DNA from 3 places in the Vibrio sp. 1069 genome. Region 3 is predicted to be linked to each of the others. Evidence: predicted binding sites of a transcription regulator. Region 3 holds the regulator's gene; each other region holds the start of a gene.
What was found. Region 3 encodes PurR, which represses purine synthesis genes. Its sites were predicted from a motif close to TNANGNAAACGTTTNCNTNA; they were not measured.

Region 1 (7,481 bases), on a different contig from region 3:
TTTCTACTTATCGGTGTTGGGGCTCTAGGTTTAACGAAGCTAAACGTATATCTAGAACGCGAATCCGAATATGCCATAAAAAGTATTGAAGCACTTCGTCTAGCAGAAAACCAGCTCGAATGGTTCCGGACGCGTGGTGCTTCTGCGGCGATGTCTACCATCACACCTGCAAATTTTGCTTCTATTGCAACAGGCTCTTCTGTTACTGGATCTTATGTCGTCGAGTGGGAAGTTCCAGCTGCCACGGTTTCAGGAACACTGAAAACTATCACCATTACCTCTAGCTGGAAGGATAGAATCGGCGAGACGCGATCAGTTCAGCTTAAAACGATGATCTCACAATACAGTGAATTCGAAAACTAAGTTCAATTGCATACATGGGCTGAGACAAATGCGGATGTAACTCCTGTTTGATACCGGATTTGTCACGGTTAATAAATGGTTTTTGAACTGTTAATTGAGTTGATGTTCTACTGTTTTTATTATGTTTAATTGAAGTGGTGTTTTTGCAAAATATGTCTCCAATTATGAAAAAAAATCTAGAACCTTGTGCTTTCTCCATTAGTGTTTACTAGAATACTCGTTGGATAGTAGGTCGTTATAATTATTCAAATAGGCCTTGGCACCAACATCATTCACTATGGAGTTACCATGAGTAACCAAGCTGTAAATAAGGCACCATCATCGAAGCCGAGCGGGATGGAGCGCTTTTTAAACTTTATCGAGAGGACAGGTAACAAAATTCCTGATCCTGCGATTTTGTTCTTCTGGGCATTGATCATTACTTGGGCGGCGTCAGCACTTTTGTCGAATGTATCATTCGATCTTCCAAACCCTCGAACGGGCGAAGCTCTTACTATCACCAACTTACTTACGGGCGAAGCGCTAGCAAGTTTCCTTGCTAACATGGTGACGACGTTTACTGGCTTTGCGCCACTGGGTATCGTACTTGTCGCAATGCTAGGTGTGGGTGTTGCAGATTCTTCGGGTTTTATTACGACGGGTCTTAAGAAGATGCTGAACTTCACGCCAGCTAAGCTTCTTACTCCAATGCTTATTTTGGTTGCCATTGTATCGCATACTGCGGCAGATGCAGGCTATGTTCTGGTTATTCCTCTTGGCGGTATTATCTTCCATGCGGCAGGTCGTCACCCTTTAGCAGGTATTGCGGCAGCATTTGCAGGTGTATCTGGTGGCTTCTCTGCAAACTTTATCCCTTCAGGTATCGATCCGCTATTGGCTGGCTTTACGCAAACTGCGGCGCAGGTTCTTGATCCTGAATATGTGGTTAACCCATTAGCGAACATCTTCTTCACTGGCCTATCCTCTATCATTATTGTGGGGATTGGTTGGTACGTGACAGAGAAAATCATCGAGCCTCGTTTATCAAAAATGCCAATTGATGATGATGCGGAAACCGCGCCAAACCTAGGTTCATTTACTGAACTGGAATCAAAAGCATTCCGTTATGCAGGTTGGGCAATGATGGCGGGTATTGCTTTACTTGTTGCAGCGTTAATTCCAGAAACATCAGCACTTCGCTCGCCTGAAGGTGAAATTACTGCCTTCTCAGCACCGATAATGAAGTCTATCGTGCCGTTGATCTTTATTCTGTTTATCATTCCTGGTTACGTTTACGGTAAAGTGTCTGGAACGTTCAAGACCAGCAACGACATTATCAAAGCGATGGCTGATACTATGTCAACCATGGGCGCATACATTGTTATGTCGTTCTTCTGTGCTCAGTTCCTATCTGCATTTGCTCAGTCAAACATCGGTACGATGCTAGCGTTGTATGGCGCAGAAGGCTTAAAAGCGATGAACCTACCAGGTGAAGTGACCATCATCGGTATGATCCTTCTAACCGCGTCTGTAAACCTACTTATTGGTTCGGCATCGGCAAAATGGGCTTTAATTGGTCCAATCCTAGTGCCAATGCTAATGGCGGTTGGTATCTCGCCTGAGCTGTCTCAGGCGGCTTACCGTGTGGGTGACTCTGTATCGAACATCATTTCGCCTCTAATGGTATTTTTCCCTCTTGTTGTGGTTTACTGTCAGCGTTATGTGAAGTCGGCTGGTATCGGTACGCTTGCGTCACTAATGATGCCATTCTCGATCGCAATGCTGATCGGTTGGTCTATCTTCCTAGTTGCTTATTGGATGGTAGGTATCCCGCTAGGCATTCAAGCTCCTTATACTTACACAATGTAAAAACGTGTAGGGTGTGAAAGCCGCTAATTGGCAGCCAAAAAGCGCAGGTCTTCGATCTGCGTTTTTTTGTTCTCGTAAAACGAACATCGATAGGTCTTGTAACTAGTTTTTTTGGAGTTGCAGACTTTGTCCCGTGATGTGTTGCTGTAGTGAAACCGAAGTTGGTGATAAAATTCCTGACTTCAATCGTTTTTTGTTTCTTTGGAGCCTCCTTTGTCTAACCATCCGTTTTCCCCTCAAGATGAATTGTTTATGCGCAGAGCGATGGAGCTTGCTGAGCAAGCAGAAGCTGAGGGGGAAGTACCTGTTGGCGCAGTGCTTGTCAAAGATGGTGAAATTATCGCTGAGGGGTGGAATCGCTCTATTGGTACTAATGACGCTACCGCACATGCTGAGATCCAAACGCTGCGTAAAGCAGGCCAAAAGCTAGAAAATTACCGCCTTCTGGATACGACGTTATATGTAACACTTGAGCCATGCCCAATGTGTGCCGGAGCCTTATTGCATAGCCGCGTTAAGCGGGTTGTTTTTGGAGCGCCAGATTTAAAAGCTGGAGCAGCAGGAACAGTGCTTAATTTGTTTGAAAGTCAAGCCGCTTACCATTACGCCTTAATTGAAAAGGGGCTGCTAGAAGATGAGTGCCGTACTCAGCTACAAGCGTTTTTTAAGCGCCGCCGAAAGGAAATTAAAGCGAAGAAGCAAGCACAAAAAGCATTAGAAAATGGAGAGAGCGAACAAGGTAGTAGGAGTGGTGAGGGCTAGCAAACACCTACAACGTGGTAGATGTTTGCTTGGACGCACTAGTGATTGACTAAATGTACAAAAACACGATTACGTGAACTTACTTTCTTTTTCATACATGTCAGTTTACGTTTACGTCGGATAGCAGCTACTGTGTTATTTAAACGCTTTGACTGCACTCTACGTCTTCTCATATTCAAAACCTCCTGCAGACAAGACTTATACCAGTAAAGTGCGGCTCATCGATGCTTGGCAATAGGCTCGATAATCGCACTAAACATTGTATGGTTTAAACGTTCTTCATTTGACTTCTGCATTGCACAGAGCCAGCAAACAATTTCAATACGATGCTTAATAATAGGAGTGACGTTATTTCGGCAGAGTGTAGCCGAAGGCGCCGCTTCATCAAGTGAGCTAAACCATGTGGTTGCAAAACAATCTGTTACAAAGCAATCAGTTTTACTAACGATGAAGAAAAGGCGACCAACCAAAGGAATGGTTGAGTGTGGTTGGTGTCACTCAGAGTCTTGGATTCTAGATAAGTTTTCGTTAGGACTCAATAAAAATGACGAGCTCATGGGCTCGTCATTTTTTAGTTTACCGCGGGTTTATTCTTCAATGCTTTCTTGTTCGGTGTCTTCTTCAACCGTGACGTCAGAAGCGCCAGAGACTTGTTCTACGACGGTCTCTACTGCGCCCGATATCAAAATGTCGGGGGTGAGCGGCGGAATCACTTGTAAGTCATCGCTATTCTCATCAATCGCTGGCTGTTGGCTGACATGACCAATGATGGATTGGTAGTAACGTCGAATATTTTCTACGTAATTACGCGCTTCATCGCCTCTGGCGTACCCATAGCGAGTTTGGCTGTAATAGCGCTTCTGACGAAGTAAAGGCAGCCTGTCTTTTACATCGGCCCAAGCGTTCGGATCGCCACCTTGTGCTTTGGTGAGTCGTCGTGCGTCCATCATGTGGCCGTAACCAATATTGTATGAAGCTAACGCAAACCATATTTTTTCATGCTCGTTAATGCTATCAGGCACGCGACTTACAATACGACGTAAGTACTCGACACCACCACGAACAGATTGCTCAGGGTCTAAACGGTTTGTTACCCCGACGCTTTTCGCTGTTGGCAGAGTCAGCATCATCATCCCCCTAACACCTGTTGGCGATTTTGCTGTTGGTTTCCAGTGTGACTCTTGATAAGCCAATGCTGCAATTAAGCGCCAGTCGAACTCTTCGCTGTATTTTTGGAATAAAGGTGCCCATTTAGGCAATTTGTCATCCAGAGCTCGAATGAATGCGCGAGTATCAACGTAGTCAAATGCTTCAATATGACCAATGTACTTTTCTTCGAGGGTGGACAGTTCTCCTGATTGTTTGATGTTACCGAAAAACTCTATCAGCATCGCATACAAACTTTCGTCTTCAGAACGTCGAGTAAACCAAGATACTGGTTGATCTTCTGTAAGTTCAAACGCGAGCGCAAGATCGGGGTAAAGGCGTTGAGCAAGGGAAAGTTCCACCGAATCAGTCACAGTAAAACGTAACTCACCCGTCGATACGTATTTGAGTAAGTCTCTCGTGTCAGCATCACCAACAATTTCAAACTGAAGTTCTGGATACTGCTTCTTTAACGCTGTTAGGGTCGGAACATATTGCGATTGTTCAACGATCTTTAATGTTTGAGCGCCTGCATTTGTATCTTCGTCGGACTCGTCGTCTTTCGAGGCTTGGTATTCAATGAGTTGTTCGATATCACGTGGTCGAAGTTGCCCTTTTTTATATACCACTTGTTGGCTTACATAATAATAGGCAGGGCCTGGTCTAAATCGTTTGACTGCTTGTGACGTTTGATTTAAACCCGTAGCGATGATATCGATATCTCCTTTCTTAAGAGCAGGAAAAAGCTCAGCCTGGCGAAAGGCTGGTTTAATCTCGAGTTTGACGCCGAGCTGTTCCGCAAACTGACGCGCCAATTCGTAATCCAACCCTGCGGGACCATCGGGACCTATGTAGTAGGAAAGCTGATTGTTTAGCGTGCCAACACGAAGCACACCACGTTCTTGAATTTTTTCAAATTCACTTTTGGGCTCCGACTCAATCTGGCAAGCTGAGAGCAAAAGAACAGAAACTAAAATTAGAGCACTGCGCTTGAGCCGGTTGAAGTGACTTATTTGCATTAATAGGTACATCTTGGAAAATTTCTATTTGCCTTTATATCAAAGCGAGCTCATGGGGCAAAGTGAATCACACACTTATAACGTGACATTGTGTGTTTTATCGACATTTTAGTTGTAATTCAAATTTGACAAAAAAATGACGCAAACGGTTGCTTTTGGTGTTACATCACAAAAACAATTACTATATAATGCGCTCGCAATGACGAGGTGGAATCGGCATAGGTTCGACAGGGCTTATTTTAACTGTCTGAATTTATTCCAATATCACCTTAATCAATTGCATAAGAGACCTAAGCACATGAGAATTTTGCGTGGCTCCCCAGCTCTTTCTGAGTTTCGTGTTAATAAACTACTGGAACTTTGTCGTGAACAAGATCTGCCTGTAACTGGCATTTATGCCGAGTTTATGCACTTTGCCGATCTAAAGTCAGACCTTGATGACCAAGAGTTAGAAAAACTTGAAAAGTTACTAACTTACGGCCCAACCATCGAAGAGCATGAGCCTGAAGGTCTTCTACTTCTTGTCACGCCTCGTCCTGGCACTATCTCGCCTTGGTCTTCTAAATCTACCGATATCGCTGTTAACTGTGGTTTGGAGAAAGTGAAACGTCTAGAGCGTGGTACGGCTTATTATGTCGAATCTTCAGTTGTTCTCTCAGAAGCTCAAGCTGACGCTGTTAAAGCGTTAATTCACGACCGCATGATGGAAACAGTATTCACAGAATTTGAAGCCGCATCAGCATTATTTACTGTTGCAGAGCCTAAGCCTGTCGCACATGTTGATATCTTAGCTGGCGGTCGTCTTGCGCTTGAAGAGGCAAACGTTTCCCTTGGCTTGGCACTCGCAGAAGATGAAATTGATTACTTGGTAGAGAACTTTACTAAGCTTGGGCGTAACCCAAACGACATTGAATTGATGATGTTTGCTCAGGCGAACTCAGAGCATTGTCGCCACAAAATTTTTAACGCAGATTGGACTATCGACGGGGTAGATCAACCTAAGTCTTTGTTCAAAATGATCAAAAACACTTTTGAAACGACACCTGACTATGTGCTGTCTGCATACAAAGACAACGCAGCCGTTATGACAGGTTCTAAAGCGGGGCGTTTCTTCCCTGACCCTAAATCTCGTCAATACACGTACCACCATGAAGATACGCACATCTTGATGAAGGTAGAAACGCACAACCACCCAACGGCAATCTCTCCATGGCCGGGCGCATCGACTGGCTCAGGCGGTGAAATCCGTGACGAAGGCGCGACGGGTATCGGCGGTAAGCCAAAAGCGGGTCTGGTTGGTTTTACAACCTCTAACTTACGTATTCCTGGTTTTGAACAGCCATGGGAAACCGACTTCGGCAAGCCGGGTCGTATTGTGAATGCGTTAGACATCATGCTTGAAGGCCCTCTTGGCGGCGCGGCATTCAACAACGAATTTGGTCGTCCAAATCTATTGGGTTACTTCCGTACTTACGAAGAAAAAGTCACTTCTCATGCGGGTGAAGAAATTCGTGGTTACCACAAACCAATCATGATTGCTGGTGGTATGGGTAACATCCGCGATGAACACGTACAGAAGAAAGAGATTCCAGTGGGTGCGAGCCTAATCGTACTTGGTGGTCCGGCAATGAACATCGGTCTTGGTGGTGGTGCGGCATCTTCCATGGCATCTGGTCAGTCAGCAGAAGATCTGGACTTCGCTTCAGTACAGCGTGAAAACCCAGAGATGGAACGTCGCTGTCAGGAAGTGATCGACCGTTGTTGGCAGTTAGGCGACGACAACCCAATCGCATTTATCCATGATGTGGGTGCAGGCGGTATCTCTAACGCATTGCCTGAACTTGTCGACGACGGTGAGCGTGGCGGTAAGTTCCAATTACGCGATGTACCAAACGATGAGCCGGGCATGAGCCCACTGGAAATCTGGTGTAACGAATCACAGGAACGTTACGTTCTAGCGGTAGCGCCAGAAAACATGGAAGCATTCGACGCCATCTGTAAGCGTGAACGCGCACCGTATGCAGTGGTGGGTGTGGCGACAGAAGAGCGTCATCTAACGCTAGAAGATTCTCACTTCGACAATACGCCAATCGATATGCCAATGGATATCCTGCTTGGTAAGCCACCGAAGATGCACCGCGACGCAACCACACTAAAAGTGGAAAGCCCTGCCATTGTTCGTGATGGTATTGAGCTTAATGAAGCGGTGGATCGCGTACTTCGTCTTCCTGCTGTTGCAGAAAAAACATTCCTAATTACTATCGGTGACCGAACAGTAACGGGTCTGGTTGCTCGTGATCAAATGGTTGGTCCTTGGCAGGTACCAGTAGCAAACTGCGCAGT
Region 2 (7,481 bases), on a different contig from region 3:
GTCGACAAAGTGACCGTCCACATCAAACTTTTTTGCACGTTCTAAACCAAAAGCATCTGCTTTGTTAGAGAACACGGCTGCCACTCGTGCGTTTGGCATGCTGTCTTCGCAAGCTTCCAAGATAGCTTGCAGGTTACTTCCGTTACCCGAGATGAGGACCACAAAGTTTTTTAGGGTATGGTTTTTCATGATGTCGAGAGCGCCTTGGTATTGTAGGTTGGAGTTATGTAGCTTCTAAACTACCTACTAATAGAATGGTTTTTAGTGTTCTAGATAGCAAAATGAGGACCTAGTCATCTAGTGTCCTCATTCTTCTTATCTTTTGAGCTCGATTTGCAAATTATTGGATTTCAACTTGCTCTTCGTTCGCGTCTGCTTGTGCGATTTGACCAATCACCCACGCGTTTTCGCCTTCTTCTTTAAGAAGAGCAACTGCTGCGTCTGCCTGGTCTTTCGGTAGTGCGACGATTAGACCTACACCACAGTTGAATGTGCGGTACATTTCGTGTGTGTCGACGTTGCCTTTCTCTTGTAGCCACTTGAAGATAACTGGCCATTCCCAACTGTTACCATCGATAACTGCTTTCGTGCCTTCAGGCAGTACGCGTGGGATGTTTTCCCAGAAACCACCACCAGTGATATGAGAAATCGCATGGATGTCGTGTTTCTCAATCATCTTAAGTGCTGACTTGATGTAAATTTTTGTTGGTTCTAGTAGGTGCTCACCAATAGTGCGGCCTGCTAGCTCTTCGCTCTTATCTGCACCAGATACTTCTAGGATCTTACGGATAAGGGAGTAACCGTTTGAGTGTGGGCCGCTTGAGCCAATAGCGATAAGTGCATCACCAGCAGCGACTTTCGTGCCGTCAATCACGTCTTCTTTTTCTACTACGCCAACACAGAAACCAGCTACGTCGTAGTCTTCGCCTTCATACATGCCCGGCATCTCCGCAGTTTCGCCACCAATTAGGGCACAACCTGCTTGAACACACCCTTCTGCGATACCTGAAACAACATCCGCTGCGGTATCAACGTCTAGTTTGCCTGTTGCGTAGTAATCTAGGAAAAACAGTGGCTCTGCGCCTTGCACGATAAGATCATTTACACACATTGCCACTAGGTCGATGCCAATCGTGTCGTGCTTGTTCATATCCAGTGCTAGGCGAAGTTTTGTGCCAACGCCATCAGTACCAGAAACCAGTACAGGTTGTTTGTATTTAGTTGGCAATTCGCATAGCGCGCCAAAACCACCGATACCACCCATAACTTCAGGGCGACGAGTGCGTTTTACCGCACCCTTAATACGATCCACAAGCGCGTTGCCTGCATCAATATCTACACCAGCGTCTTTATAGCTAAGAGAAGAGTTGTTACCACTCACAGGGAAGTCCTCGGTATTAAGTTGGATATGAAAACGGCGCTATTCTAACAGTGCTTAAACATAGATAGCAAACGTTTGCGTCTGTTTTTTTCTTTAGTGATTTATCCTGATATCCCTGTGAAAATCATGTATAATCTGAAGGTTTGTTTAAATATTGCCAACTATAGCCGGAGATGGACATGAAAGTTGTTGAAGTAAAGCACCCTCTAGTAAAACATAAAATTGGTCTAATGAGAGAAGGTGACATCAGCACAAAACGTTTTCGTGAGTTAGCGACTGAGGTCGGTAGCCTACTTACTTACGAAGCAACGTCAGACTTTGAAACAGAAAAAGTGACCATTGATGGTTGGAACGGTCCGGTAGAAGTAGACCAGATTAAAGGTAAAAAAGTAACCGTAGTGCCAATCCTACGTGCAGGTCTAGGCATGATGGATGGAGTTCTTGAGCACATGCCAAGCGCACGTATCAGTGTTGTGGGTATTTACCGTGATGAAGAAACGCTTGAGCCAGTTCCTTACTTCAACAAGCTTGCTTCAAACATCGAGGAGCGTATTGCGCTTGTTGTTGACCCAATGCTTGCAACAGGTGGTTCTATGATTGCTACGATCGATCTCCTAAAAGAGAAAGGTTGTAACCAAATCAAAGTGCTAGTACTTGTTGCTGCACCAGAAGGTATTGAAGCGCTAGAAAAAGCACACCCAGATGTTGAGCTATACACTGCGGCAATCGATGAGAAGCTTAATGACAAAGGCTACATCGTTCCGGGTCTAGGCGATGCAGGTGATAAGATCTTCGGTACTAAGTAATTCTTTGATGTATTACTATGACTGAACAGAAAAAGGCTTGGTGAAAACCAAGCCTTTTTTGTATCTACAAGAGGAGAAGAGTAAGACACGCCAACTAATAAAGCGGCGCAAACGAACTATTTCGCGCTTTCTTCTTCCATTTGTGCGTTATCCACAACGTGGTTTTCACCTAAATCGTTTGGTAGCACAAGGTTAAGAATAATTGCCACGATACCGCATAGGCTCACACCTTGTAGACTGAACTCACCAATACCGAAAGCCATACCACCAATGCCAAACACAAGTGTTACGGCAACAATCACTAGGTTACGAGACTTATGTAAATCAACGTTATTCTTGATCAGTGTGTTGAGGCCTACCGTTGCGATGGAGCCGAACAGCAGAATCATGATGCCGCCCATAACAGGAACTGGAATCGTTTGAAGAACCGCACCTAGCTTACCTACCAATGCAAGTACGATTGCGGTGATTGCTGCCCAAGTCATGATCACAGGGTTAAATGCTTTGGTTAGCATTACCGCTCCTGTTACTTCACTGTAAGTGGTGTTTGGTGGAGCACCCACCATCGAAGCTGCGATAGTTGCCACCCCGTCACCTGCGATTGTGCGGTGAAGGCCTGGTTTTTTCAGGTAGTTTTTACCTGTAACGTTTGAGATAGCAAGCATGTCACCTACGTGCTCAACCGCAGGTGCGATAGCGACAGGAATCATGAACAAAATTGCGTTGATATTGAACTCTGGCGCGGTGAAGTTTGGCATGGCTAGCCAAGCCGCTTGCTCTACAGGAGTGAAATCAACCACCCCGTAGAATAGAGAAACAGAGTAACCAGCAAGAATACCACCAACAATAGGAACGAGCTTCAAAAAGCCTTTTGCAAAAACGCTGAGTACAATGGTTGTGAGCAGTGAGACCGCCGAGATAATGATCGCAGCATCACCATTAACTAGCTGTGCAGCTCCATCACCAGTTTTACCTACCGCCATGTTCACTGCTGTTGGGGCAAGGCCAAGGCCGATAACCATGATCACAGGGCCAACGACAACGGGCGGGAGAATTTTATGGATAAATCCAACACCGCGCACTTTGATCATAGCCCCTAGAGCCACATAAACTAAGCCCGCTGCCATCAAGCCGCCCATCGTTGCACCGATACCCCAAGTTTGGATACCGAACATAATAGGAGCAATAAACGCAAAAGAAGAGGCAAGGAAGATGGGAACAGAACGTTTAGTCATTAACTGGAAGAGGAGAGTACCGACACCGGCACCAAAGAGGGCTACGTTTGGATCAAGGCCAGTTAGGAGCGGCACAAGCACCAAAGCACCAAAAGCGACAAAGAGCATTTGAGCGCCTTGTAACGCGTTTTTCATAATAATTCCCTATTTTCAAGATACGCAGACAAATCCGGCGAATACTATCATCCTGCAATCGTTTGCAATGTTGCATAGATCAAACTTTCGATTGAATTTTTCCCATAAATAGCACTTTTGAGAGTTGCTTGCTTGCAAATTGTCCTCTTTTACGTGTCTTGCGTGAAGATGAAAAATGGACAGCCTAACTTGTTGAGATAGCTTAATAAGCAATGAGTTTATTATAAAAAATAGCACTGAAGCGCTGGTTGAGGCCCGAGTTAACAAAGCTGGTCATAATACAGACAATTTACTCAGTACTTACCTTGCTCAAGATTTGATAGTTGCTTATTATTCGGGTTCTTGTTCAGAGGATTATAAAAACTATGCGCTATTTAGCTCTCTTACTGATAGGTTGGTTGTCCCTACCAGTATATGCATTAACTCAGGTGGATATCTATCGTGCCGAAGTGGTTATCGACAGTGAGCAGAACGACGGTGAGTCTTTGGCTCGTCAACAAGGTATGCAGGATGTGATTATTCGAGCGACCGGTTCTCAATCCTCTTTAAGCAATCCAGTGATTAAAAAGGCACTTAGCTCAAGTGCGCGTTACATTTCTCAACTGAGCTATGGACAGGTTGATGGAAAAGCGAGCTTAAAAATGTTGTTTAACAACGACCAAATCAGCTCTCTTTTAACACAAGCACAATTGCCATCTTGGTCGCCAAATCGTGCCAATATTTTAGTTTGGATGGTTGAAGAACAGGGTTACGATCGTAACATTGCGTGGGAACATTCTGAATCTTCAAATGTTGCAGCACTTCGTAGCGCAGCGAAACTAAGAGGCCTACCAATCACTATCCCGGTTGGGGATTTTGATGATGTAACCGGTGTTAATGTCTCTGATCTTTGGGGCGGCTTTATTGAGCCAATTGGTCAAGCCAGCCAGCGCTACCCAGCTGACGCCGTTTTGGTTGTACGAGCTCAAGGTGAACAAATTCGTTGGACACTCTACGACCAGTCGCCAACGAGAATTGTAGAAGCGCAACGTTCTCCGCGCAGCGGGTCTGCATCAGGTGCTAATGCTATTGCAGAAATGGTGGATGGCATCGCAGACTACTATGCAAGTAAGAGTGCAGTTGTGGTTTCAGGAAAGTCTTCAAAAGCGCTAGCAGTGAAAGTCCTTAATGTAACCTCTGCCACGGACTTCTTCCGTTTAGAGAATGCGTTAAAACAACTTAATTCGGTTGCGGGTACAGAGATTAAGCGTGTTCAAGGGGACGAGTTAACGCTCAACATCCACCTTTTGGCATCACAACAAGCTTTTGAGAAAGAAGCTTCTTCTATTTCTCAATTAATGGTTTTTGAAGATCCTTTAGGTGAAGTTGATGCCCCAGCTTCAACTCAAGAAGAAGAGCCATTGGTTCAGAGTAATGAAGCAAAAGACGCCGCGACGCCAAAAGAAGCGCAGCCTGAAGTACCAGTAAATGTTGTGGCAGAAGCAAGTGACGAAACACAGCCAACTCAGCCGATGATTGTGGAGCCTGTCCGAGAACAGTATGACTTGATCTACGAGTGGCGCTCGGCATCGTAATCGCCTTCGTAGCGTTCCAGGCGTGAAACGCAAGGATCAAACACCAATGTGGTAAGCATAAAAAAGAGTCGCAATAGCGACTCTTTTTGTTTTCTAAATTCGTATTCGAACCAATGATCAGTGATTGACTGCAATTGGCGTTATTTATTGAATTTCGCTTTTTCTTCTTTTTCTACTTGAGAGAGGCGTTTCAACTTAAGACCTAGCTCTTTGCCTCTCGCTCTAGCAAACAAAATATTGCCAGCGAAACCGAGTGAAGTCAGTATCAGTTCCACTGCCGCAAGCCAGCGTTCACCCCCATCCACATAAAGGATGGTCAGCGCATGCAAGAAATACAGCATAAGAACAAAGTTAGCCCAAGCATGAGTGTAAGGCTTACCAGCTAAAATACCAGGTAACGGAAGTAGTAGCGGAATACACCAAGCAATAGCAAGTGTTGTGCTGCTGAGGTGAGGGTGAGGGGATAACGCAAGCTGCCAAATAGCGACCCAGGCTAATAAGGCTAAGTTGCCAAATAAAGCCAGGTAACGATAGGTTTTAGCCTGTGTACCGAGTGGTGTTTGGTCTAAAGAGTCAGACATCGATTAACTATCCTTGATTTTACTAACAGACTTTTAGTTTTAACGCTGCAGTTGCCAGCCTTTTGCCTAATTGTTGTGCCAGGCGAATCTCTTCACTGCTTAGGGTTGCCTCATGGCCTACACTGCTGGCGCCATACGGAGTGCCTCCGGACTGCGTAGTGTGTAACTCTGGCTCGGAATAAGGAATGCCCAAAACCATCATCCCGTGATGCAATAAAGGGGTCATCATGCTTTGTAACGTTGTTTCTTGACCACCATGCATCGAGGACGAAGAGGTAAAGACACAAGCAGGCTTATCGATTAAGTCACCACTGACCCATAAAGATGTAGTCTGATCCCAGAAGTGCTTTAAAGGCGCAGCCATGTTGCCAAACCAGACGGGACTGCCAAACGCTAGACCGTCGCACGTTTTTAGTTCCTCTAGAGTAACAATTGGATCAGAAGGGGAGTGTGAGTGAGGTGACAATTCTTCAACTGTACGCAAAATTGCTTGGCATTGAGGAGTCGATTCGACTCCTCTTGCTATTTGTCTTGCCAGTTGTTTTGTCGAGCCATGACGGCTGAAATACAAAATAAGGATCTGGCAATCCATTTATAAAATATCCAACACTTGCTCTGGTGGGCGACCAATTTTTGCTTTGCCGTTAGCAACGACAACCGGACGCTCAAACAACTTTGGATTTTTCGCCATTGCTTCGAATAATTGCTCATCGCTGACGGAGTCTTCGCCTAAGCCAAGCTCTTTATATTCACTTTCTTTAGTGCGCATCATTTCACGTACAGATGAAAAGCCAAGCTGGGCGTACAGCGCTTTTAGTTCATCCACGTTAAGTGGTGTGTCTAGGTATTTGACGACTTCCGGTGTAACACCATTTTGCTCAAGCAGTTCAAGTGTTTGACGGCTCTTTGAGCAACGAGGGTTGTGATAAATCACGACTGACATGGTTTTCTCCATTTCGTTATTGTAATGCCATGAATCGATCTCTTTGGATCATGAGTTGGTCGATACGGGCATCGTATCGCGCTTGCTCTAAGCTGCCCAACTTGGCCATTTTACTTGCTTCACTATAATATTGAATCGCTTTATTCCAATTTGCTCGCAATGCCAAAATTTCTGCTCGAGCAGCCAACTCTTCATCGCTACGCCCCAGCGCGTGGTAGCTCTTCGATATTAGGTGCCAGCCATTTGTATCTTCAGGATAGTCATGAGTGTATCTTTGAAGAACTCGCGTGGCTTGATCGTTTTTATTGTCCTCAAGTAGCGCATTGGCGTAGTTAATGGTCAATACTTTATTTTGAGGGTTACGAGATAACGCTTTGCGGAGCATCTCGGTTGCTTTTTCTGGCTGCTTCTTCTCGATGTATAAATCCGTCATAGCGTCCAAGTAAAACGGGTTACTTGGGTCTTGTTCCAGTAACTTTTTCAAAATTGGTTCCGCTTGAGATAAGCGTTTATTGTCTAAATGCACGAGTGCTCGACCATAATCAAAAGCAGGTGTAATGTCCGCAGAGGCTTTCTTTTGGGTTCTCTCAAACCAGCTCAGGGCGGCTTGTCCATCAATGCCAGCGTAACGAGCCACAATGCGCGCGCGAGCTAGATGATAGTCTATTGAAGGCACAACACGCATTGGAGGATAGGTTCTTGCTCGCGCACGGCTATCGGTAATTCGATCTTCAGGCAAAGGGTGAGTCAGGAGCATTGGTGGCGGTTTACTCGCATAACGATACTCATCAGCAAGACGGCCAAAAAACCTTGGCATTGCTTGAAC
Region 3 (7,481 bases):
ATGAAGACGTGCAGTGTTTGCCAGAGTTTCATTGTAGAAACGTTCCCGATGCTGCGGTGAGTGCAACGCATATTACGATGCTTAAAGCTGGTGTAATGAATGCAGATAAGATAAACGCGGTTAGCCCTACGTACGCAGAGGAACTAAAAACAGAGCTTGGCAGTCACGGCATGGCTTGGGAGTTTCAGCAACGTGCGCAGGACTTAGTCGGCATCTTGAATGGTTGTGATTACAGCGCTTGGAATCCGGAAACGGATACCTACTTGCCGGTTAATTACTGCGCCGACCAGAAAAGTATGTCGCAAGGGAAGAAAGCTTGTAAAAAAGCATTACAACAAAGACTAAATTTGCCCGAAAAAGATGTAGCTATGTTCGGTATGGTTTGTCGGTTGACCCAGCAGAAAGGCGTTCATTACTTGTTGCCTGCTTTGGCCGATTTTTTGAAGCACGATGTTCAGCTAGTTGTCGTTGGGACCGGAGACCCTGTTCTTGCCGCTCAGTTACGAGAGGTTGCCGCGCAGTTTTCTAGCCAATTTGCCTTTGTAGAAGCGTATGACAATGAACTTGCGCATATCGTTGAAGCGGGTTCTGATTTCTTCTTGATGCCTTCTGAGTTTGAACCATGTGGCTTAAACCAAATCTATAGTATGGCTTATGGGACATTACCGATAGTACGCGGTGTTGGTGGCTTGAAGGACAGCGTTAGCGATTATGATGTAAACCCATCTGAAGCAACGGGGTTTGTTTTTTTCGAACCGACACCGCAGGCATTGTTGTTAACGATGCTAAGGGCACTGTTGCTCTACGCTCAAAACGAGCCTGAAGTGAATAAAGTACAGTTGCACGCGATGCAACAAGACTTTTGTTGGCAAAAGGCCGCAGAATCTTATTTGCAGCTTTACCACTCAGCGTTAGTTTGACTTAAAATTGTAACGAAAGGCACCGAATGAGGTGCCTTTATTATCTTGAGTAAGGGGAGTGTGGTAGGATGGCTTTTTACTCAATAGCACGATCTTTTTGATACTCAATATGACCCAGCCGCTACTTTTTCATAAAACCTATTTGCACCCTACTAGTAATGAGTGGGTTGTATTTGTGCACGGTGCTGGTGGTAGCTCTTCTATCTGGTTCAAGCAAATTAAAGCTTACAAGCAACACTTTAACTTATTGCTGATCGATTTAAGAGGTCATGGAAAGTCAAATCAGTTACTTAAAGAGCTCATTGCTAGCCGTTATACCTTTACGGAAGTTACCCAAGATATTTTGAAAGTATTGGACCATTTAAAGATCCAATCCGCTCATTTTGTCGGTATGTCGCTTGGTACTATTATTGTTCGAAACCTTGCTGAATTGTCATCAGAGCGCGTACGTTCGATGGTGCTCGGCGGTGCTGTCACAAGGCTTAACACTCGTTCTCAGATATTGGTGAAATTAGGTAATTTTTGTAAGCATATCCTACCGTACATGTGGCTCTACAAACTGTTCGCTTATATTGTTATGCCTCAAAGAAGCCAACGAGAATCTCGCCACCTTTTTATTCGCGAAGCCAAGAAGCTTTGCCAAAAAGAATTTAAACGTTGGTTTATTCTTGCCGCTGATGTAAATCCGTTAATGAAATATTTTAAAGATCGAGAGTTACCCATTCCGACTCTTTACTTAATGGGCGACAGGGATTACATGTTTATTAAACCTGTCAAAGAAATGGTTGCAGCACATAAGCTCAGCATTCTACGAGAAATCCCGAATTGTGGTCATGTATGCAATGTAGAGCGTCCAGAAGACTTCAATCAACACTCCATCGAGTTTATTAAACAGCAAGCTGTATGTGCTTAAAACTGAGTGCATCCACTGAATAGGAGAGCCGCTATAGCTCTCCTAGTTGATATCCACATTGCCAACATGCACCAAATTGCCCTTCGTTTATTTCATGACATTTTGGGCATTGCCAATCTTGATACTCATGCCTATCGGATTGTTTTCGATATGCTTTTACTATTTCTTCAGCTTTCATCTTTTGTGCAGTGTCAAAAAGCCACACATAAGGATCGGTATCATCACCAAACGGCAGTTCTCCTTTTAAGCCGAAAATACCTTCTCCACGAACTTCACAGTAAATTTGTTCCACTTTAAGCAGCTCACATACAATGTGTGCTTCTGCTGGGTTTTTAGCGATAAATATTTTCATCAAAATACCCACTTCACCAATTACGAGTTTTGCTGACTTGGTGTCGGCCTTACTTTATTCATAACCCATTTAGTGATGATTGGAAATAGTCCCAATAGCGCAAAAGACGCTAATACTGCGGGTGAAACAATGCCCGATAGGCTTTCAATTGTTGCTAATTGAGTACCTGCATTCAGATATACGGCTGTGCCTGGCAGCATACCTATTTGGCTAGTGAGATAAAATCTACCTACAGACATCGGCGTTAAGCCCATCAGTAAGTTGATTAGAAAGAAAGGGAATACAGGGATTAGACGCAAGGAAAATAGATAAAAAGCTCCGTCTTTTTCGACACCTTGATTAATTGCGTTGAGTTTATTTCCGAATTTGTTTTGTACCCAGTCACGCAATAAGTATCGGCTGCTCAAGAAGGCCAGTGTTGCCCCCATAGTGCTAGCGAAAGAAACCAGTAGCAAGCTTGTCCAAAAACCAAATAAGGCTGCACCAAGTAAGGTGACTACTGCCGCTCCTGGGATAGAAAAAGCGGTAATTGCAATGTAGGTAAAAAAGTAAATCGCAGCCGAGAATACAAAATTCTGATCGATGTATGTAGTTAGTGCTTCTTGTTGGGCTTTTGCATTCTCTAAGGTTAAATACTGGCCAAAGTTAATACCTAAAAAGACGATAGCCGCTAGTAGGATGAGACCTAATATCAGTTTCTTATTCATAATTTTGATTCCAATTTGGGATATATGTAATAAGACAGTAGGAAAACCGAAAAAATTTCACAAAAAAACCGCAGATTAGACTGCGGTTTTACAAGATAGTTTTTAGGCCGACTTTTATTGGAGGCCGTTCATCAACTCATCTCGGCGAGCTTGAGGTACCACACTCCAATGAGTGCCGTTGATAGCCCCTTCTAGTGCCCATAGCAACTCAATGTTGACGGTTGCAGAGTGCGTATCTCTTATCGCTTTATAGGCGTTAAGCGCACCTTCCTCTTCAAGCTTCTCTACGGATTCGATGCCGGCTTTTTTTAGCATGCGCTCGGTAGCCAGTCGTAAGTTAGGCAAATCTTTCAAACGGTTAGGCTTTGTACTTGCTTGCTGTTCTTTCTCAAGCTTTGCCTTTTTCAATGATTGATTCGCTACTTCGATTAAGCGTTCGCTTGATTCCCATAAATCGCTGGAAATAGCGTAGTACTTTGTAACGACTGGAAAGCCACGTTTTTTATAAACGTAAGGCTTTAGCCCTTGTTTCTCGAAGTCAGATGAAGTTTTTTGGTCTGCTCTGATATGAAGCTGATTGTTTACCACTAGTGCAAACATTGTTTCATCAGCGAATAGTCCGAAGCCACCAAACATTGAGCGCGACTTGATATTACCAAGTGCCTCAAATAGCTTCATAGAGTCTTTGAGTATCGGTTTATCCATGTTTTGTTATCTCGGTGTAATTAATATTACGCCACCAAAAGTCAGGTCCGAGAGAGTAGCAAACATGCGTAAAAACAATGTCATTACAGAGTAAAGTCATTGCTTACACACTTGCCATCGGTAACCCCGCTACCTTCCATATCGTAATATGGTTCAGGCCGGAGGCTTTGCGTCCCACTCTTTCGAATGGTTTGCCCTGTGCGTGACACAATGAGCATACTTCTTATATTGAATTAACATCACGGTTTAGCGTTAAAAGTGTGATTTCGGTTCAATAAAAATGATAGATTGAATGCTCTATTTTGCATATGGAAAGGTGCAAATTGGCCTTTGAAAAGGAGTTCTTAATATATATTACATTTATATAAAACAGGGAGTTAACGTTAGTCAATTGTTATTAGAGTGGTGTGAAGTATTAGAGAATGCTTAATTTTTCCAAAAAAATAAGCGCCCCTGTAGAGCGCTTATTTAACACGGTTAAATACAGTGAAATTTAGTTCATTTTTTTCACAGTATTTCGAATTACAAGCTCAGGTTGCATCTCGAAAATTCGTTTTTCGTGTTCTTTATCTTTGATACGCTCAAGTAGAATTTCGAATGCATTTTTACCAACACGACGTTTAGGTTGGTGGATAGTCGTTAGCGGTGGAGAGAAGTATTCCGCAAGCTCGATGTTGTCGTAGCCGATCACTGAAATATCTTCAGGAATTTTGATCCCGTTTTGTTGCAAGCGGCTCATTAGGCCTAGAGCCATTGTGTCGTTAAAACAGAATACCGCCGTCGGGCGCTTGTCCATTGCGGTAATTTTATCTGCAACTAATACGGCCGTATCACATTCAAAGTTACCTTCAAGGATCCAGTCTTCATTTACAGCTAGGTTCGCTTCGCTCATTGCGCGACGGAAACCTGCAATGCGCTCTTGGCAAGCAAGCTTTTCAAAATGACCGCTTAGACAAGCGATATCCGTATGACCATTGTCAATCAGATGTTTGGTTGCAATGTAGCCACCTTCTTCTGAGTTATCCATGATCTTGTCTGCTTGTGAGCTCTCTGGGCCCCAATCCATGACCACTTTAGGAATGTCCGCATGACGGTCAAGCATCTCTTTTAGTTCTTCGGTTAAGTCAGAACACATCACTAGGATGCCATCAACGCGCTTTTCAGCCAGCATACGAATGTAATCGCGTTGTTTTTCGTAAATCCCGCCTGTGTTACATAAAATCAGAGTATAGCCTTGGCGGTAACAGTAGCTCTCAACGCCATCAATCACTTCTGAGAAAAATAGGTTAGTTGATTGAGTTACTAACATGCCAATCGTACGAGTTGAGTTGCATTTTAGGCTGCGTGCAACGGCACTTGGCGCGTAATTCAGCTCGTCAACGGCTTTCATTACTTTTTCTTGCGTTGCTTCTGCAACGAAACGCGTTTTATTGATAACGTGCGAAACTGTCGTAGTGGAAACGCCGGCTAAGCGAGCAACGTCTTTTATCGTGGCCATAAATGGTGTCCTGTATCGAGCTACTGAAATATGTCGTATTGGATGTACCTGATGCTCTAATGGTTTCACACCTAGCAATATAAAATTGGCGCTAAGTGTCTCGGCAGCGGTTGATCCAAGTGCGACAAAAGGGTACGTAGCAGCATCGGTCGATGAATTTTATCTTTTTTCTATCTGATGAGAAATTGCCATCAACCTGTTAAGAAAACACAAAAACCGCTATATTTCAGCGGTTTACATATAAATCATATTTAATCGTTTGCGCTCACATTTTAGCCCTATGTGAACTGACTAGCAATGTTTTCAGCAAGAGATTTGTGTATTTGAAGTCACATTTTGACTGCTAAATAACCAAGCGTCTTTGCGCTAAGTTAAGGCAAACGAATATTATACCCAAGTTACTTACAATTGGTCACTTTCAGGCATACAGGAAGCCCGATAGGCAGGCTCCCTAAAAATAGGCGGCAATTATTCACCAAGAAGGTAGGCGCTGTCTAGTTTACAAAATGCAACTAATAGTTTCGCGACACTCGAGTAAAATCCAAATTCGTCGAATTGTTTACATTTGTCTGAAAACTGAGGTAACCAAGACATCAATTGTTGCTGGATAAAGTCGTTTTGTTTAACGAAGGCTTCTTCCATGTGTTTTTCTTGTTCAAGCTCGTTTGAGCGGATAATCATGTTCCCGAGAAAGTCGAGCTCAACGGCTAAGTGATCCGCAGGTTCCTTTAGGTTTTCGTCTACTTGAACGCCAAATTCAGCCATCAACTTTTCCATTTCCTCAGCTGGCTTGTCATTCAGTAAACCTGATTCACCAATGTACATGGATGCGTAAGGAAGAGCGCCGTATTTTTCTGTCTTCAAAAACAGTTCACAAAAGTCAGCTGCAAGCTCTAGTTGTGCATCTTCACGATCTTGTAACCGATTCAGCGCATCAACTAGGCTATCAACGGCTGGTTTTAGCGACTCATTTTCACCTAAACCTGCGAGAAAACTGCGAATTTCAACACTGTGATAGGCTTCCAATTCTTTCTCTGTTAGTTCTTTTGCGAACAAGCTCGAAAACCACCAGTAAATTTCAGCGCGTTTTTCATTAAAAGCTTTCACTTCTTGCATTTTGGGCTCCTGAATGATGCTTCAAGTCATGCATCACAAAGTCAATTAGGGATATCCCCTAAGTGTAATCAATTAAAATGAATAGCAGTAACTATAATTGTTATGTTTTATGGTCAAAAATGACCGTTTATTAATAGCAATGGGCAAGCTTGTTTTGAATCAATAAAAACGCTAAATCTTGCGTTTTAATGTATCTATGACTAGAAATGTTACTAGTTATGAATAGAATACGTCTTGGATAATAAGAAGACAGAAAAGTGGTGTAAATGAGCTATCACGTATTAGTCGTAGAAGATGATGTTGTAACTCGTAGTAAGCTTGCGGGATATTTCCAAAATGAGGGCTACCAAGTCAGCGAAGCAGAGAGTGGCGCAGAAATGCGTGAAGTTTTGCAAGCGGGCGATGTAGACCTGATCATGCTGGATATTAACCTGCCTGGTGAAGACGGCCTGATGCTTACTCGTGAGTTACGTAGCCAATCGGATATTGGTATCATATTAGTAACAGGACGCACGGATAGCATTGATAAAATCGTAGGCCTAGAAATGGGTGCTGACGATTATGTGACAAAACCTTTTGAACTGAGAGAGCTGTTAGTTCGCGTTAAAAACTTGCTGTGGCGTATTTCAGCAGCGCGCAGTGGCAGCTCGAAAGCGAATGAAACCAGTGAAGAGCACATTGTGCGCTTTGGGGAGTGGACATTCGACATTCAACGTCGCGCACTTAGCCGCAACGGTGAGCCAGTAAAACTAACTAAAGCAGAGTATGAACTTTTGGTGGCATTATCGTCTTATCCTAACCAGGTGTTAAGTCGTGAGCGTATTTTGAACATGATCAGCCATCGAGTGGATGCGCCGAATGACCGCACCATTGATGTTCTTATTCGACGTATGCGCGCAAAAATGGAGTTCGATCCTAAGAACCCACAGATTTTTGTAACGGTACACGGCGAAGGCTATATGTTTGCTGGTGACTAGTTGGAACATAACTCAATCGTAAAAAGAAAAAGGAGAGCTTCGGCTCTCCTTTTTTGTGGCTTCAAGATAATACTAGTTTGCTTCAACCATTGGTGTTTGGCCGACAGTATCACGCAACCTTTGCCAAATACTGCCCAAGTACTCATGCCAATAAAGCTCTGTTTGTTCTAAGTAACGCGCTTTAGGTGAGTATTTATCCCAAGGTTGACTTATCTCGCTAATAGCTAAGAAGTTGGTCGGGGCTGGGATTGGTTTAATGCCTGCTGCGTTGAACTCATACAATGCACGGCTCA

Region 1: a site for PurR is predicted at 5,276-5,295, ahead of purL (phosphoribosylformylglycinamidine synthase). Genes of this name have one in related genera too.
Region 2: a site for PurR is predicted at 1,445-1,464, ahead of purM (phosphoribosylformylglycinamidine cyclo-ligase). Genes of this name have one in related genera too.

Annotation. Positions count from the first base shown of each region.
Region 1 is NZ_JAWOWP010000006.1:126,392-133,872, reverse strand. Features, by position in the region: gene R7040_RS12105 (prepilin-type N-terminal cleavage/methylation domain-containing protein) at 1-363, shown strand, start outside; gene R7040_RS12100 (AbgT family transporter) at 652-2,211, shown strand; gene tadA (tRNA adenosine(34) deaminase TadA) at 2,425-2,973, shown strand; gene mltF (membrane-bound lytic murein transglycosylase MltF) at 3,561-5,138, opposite strand; gene purL (phosphoribosylformylglycinamidine synthase) at 5,437-7,481, shown strand, end outside.
Region 2 is NZ_JAWOWP010000019.1:42,922-50,402, forward strand. Features, by position in the region: gene purN (phosphoribosylglycinamide formyltransferase) at 1-189, opposite strand, end outside; gene purM (phosphoribosylformylglycinamidine cyclo-ligase) at 341-1,381, opposite strand; gene upp (uracil phosphoribosyltransferase) at 1,561-2,187, shown strand; gene R7040_RS21095 (uracil-xanthine permease family protein) at 2,304-3,557, opposite strand; gene R7040_RS21100 (DUF2066 domain-containing protein) at 3,923-5,131, shown strand; gene R7040_RS21105 (DUF2069 domain-containing protein) at 5,272-5,712, opposite strand; gene wrbA (NAD(P)H:quinone oxidoreductase) at 5,735-6,304, opposite strand; gene arsC (arsenate reductase (glutaredoxin)) at 6,305-6,655, opposite strand; gene R7040_RS21120 (M48 family metallopeptidase) at 6,672-7,481, opposite strand, start outside.
Region 3 is NZ_JAWOWP010000001.1:91,975-99,455, forward strand. Features, by position in the region: gene glgA (glycogen synthase GlgA) at 1-920, shown strand, start outside; gene R7040_RS00385 (alpha/beta fold hydrolase) at 1,030-1,833, shown strand; gene R7040_RS00390 (DUF2007 domain-containing protein) at 1,865-2,185, opposite strand; gene R7040_RS00395 (TVP38/TMEM64 family protein) at 2,206-2,892, opposite strand; gene R7040_RS00400 (TfoX/Sxy family DNA transformation protein) at 3,007-3,597, opposite strand; cyclic di-GMP riboswitch class I at 3,714-3,803, opposite strand; gene purR (HTH-type transcriptional repressor PurR) at 4,091-5,095, opposite strand; gene torD (molecular chaperone TorD) at 5,564-6,211, opposite strand; gene torR (two-component system response regulator TorR) at 6,478-7,188, shown strand; gene elyC (envelope biogenesis factor ElyC) at 7,261-7,481, opposite strand, start outside.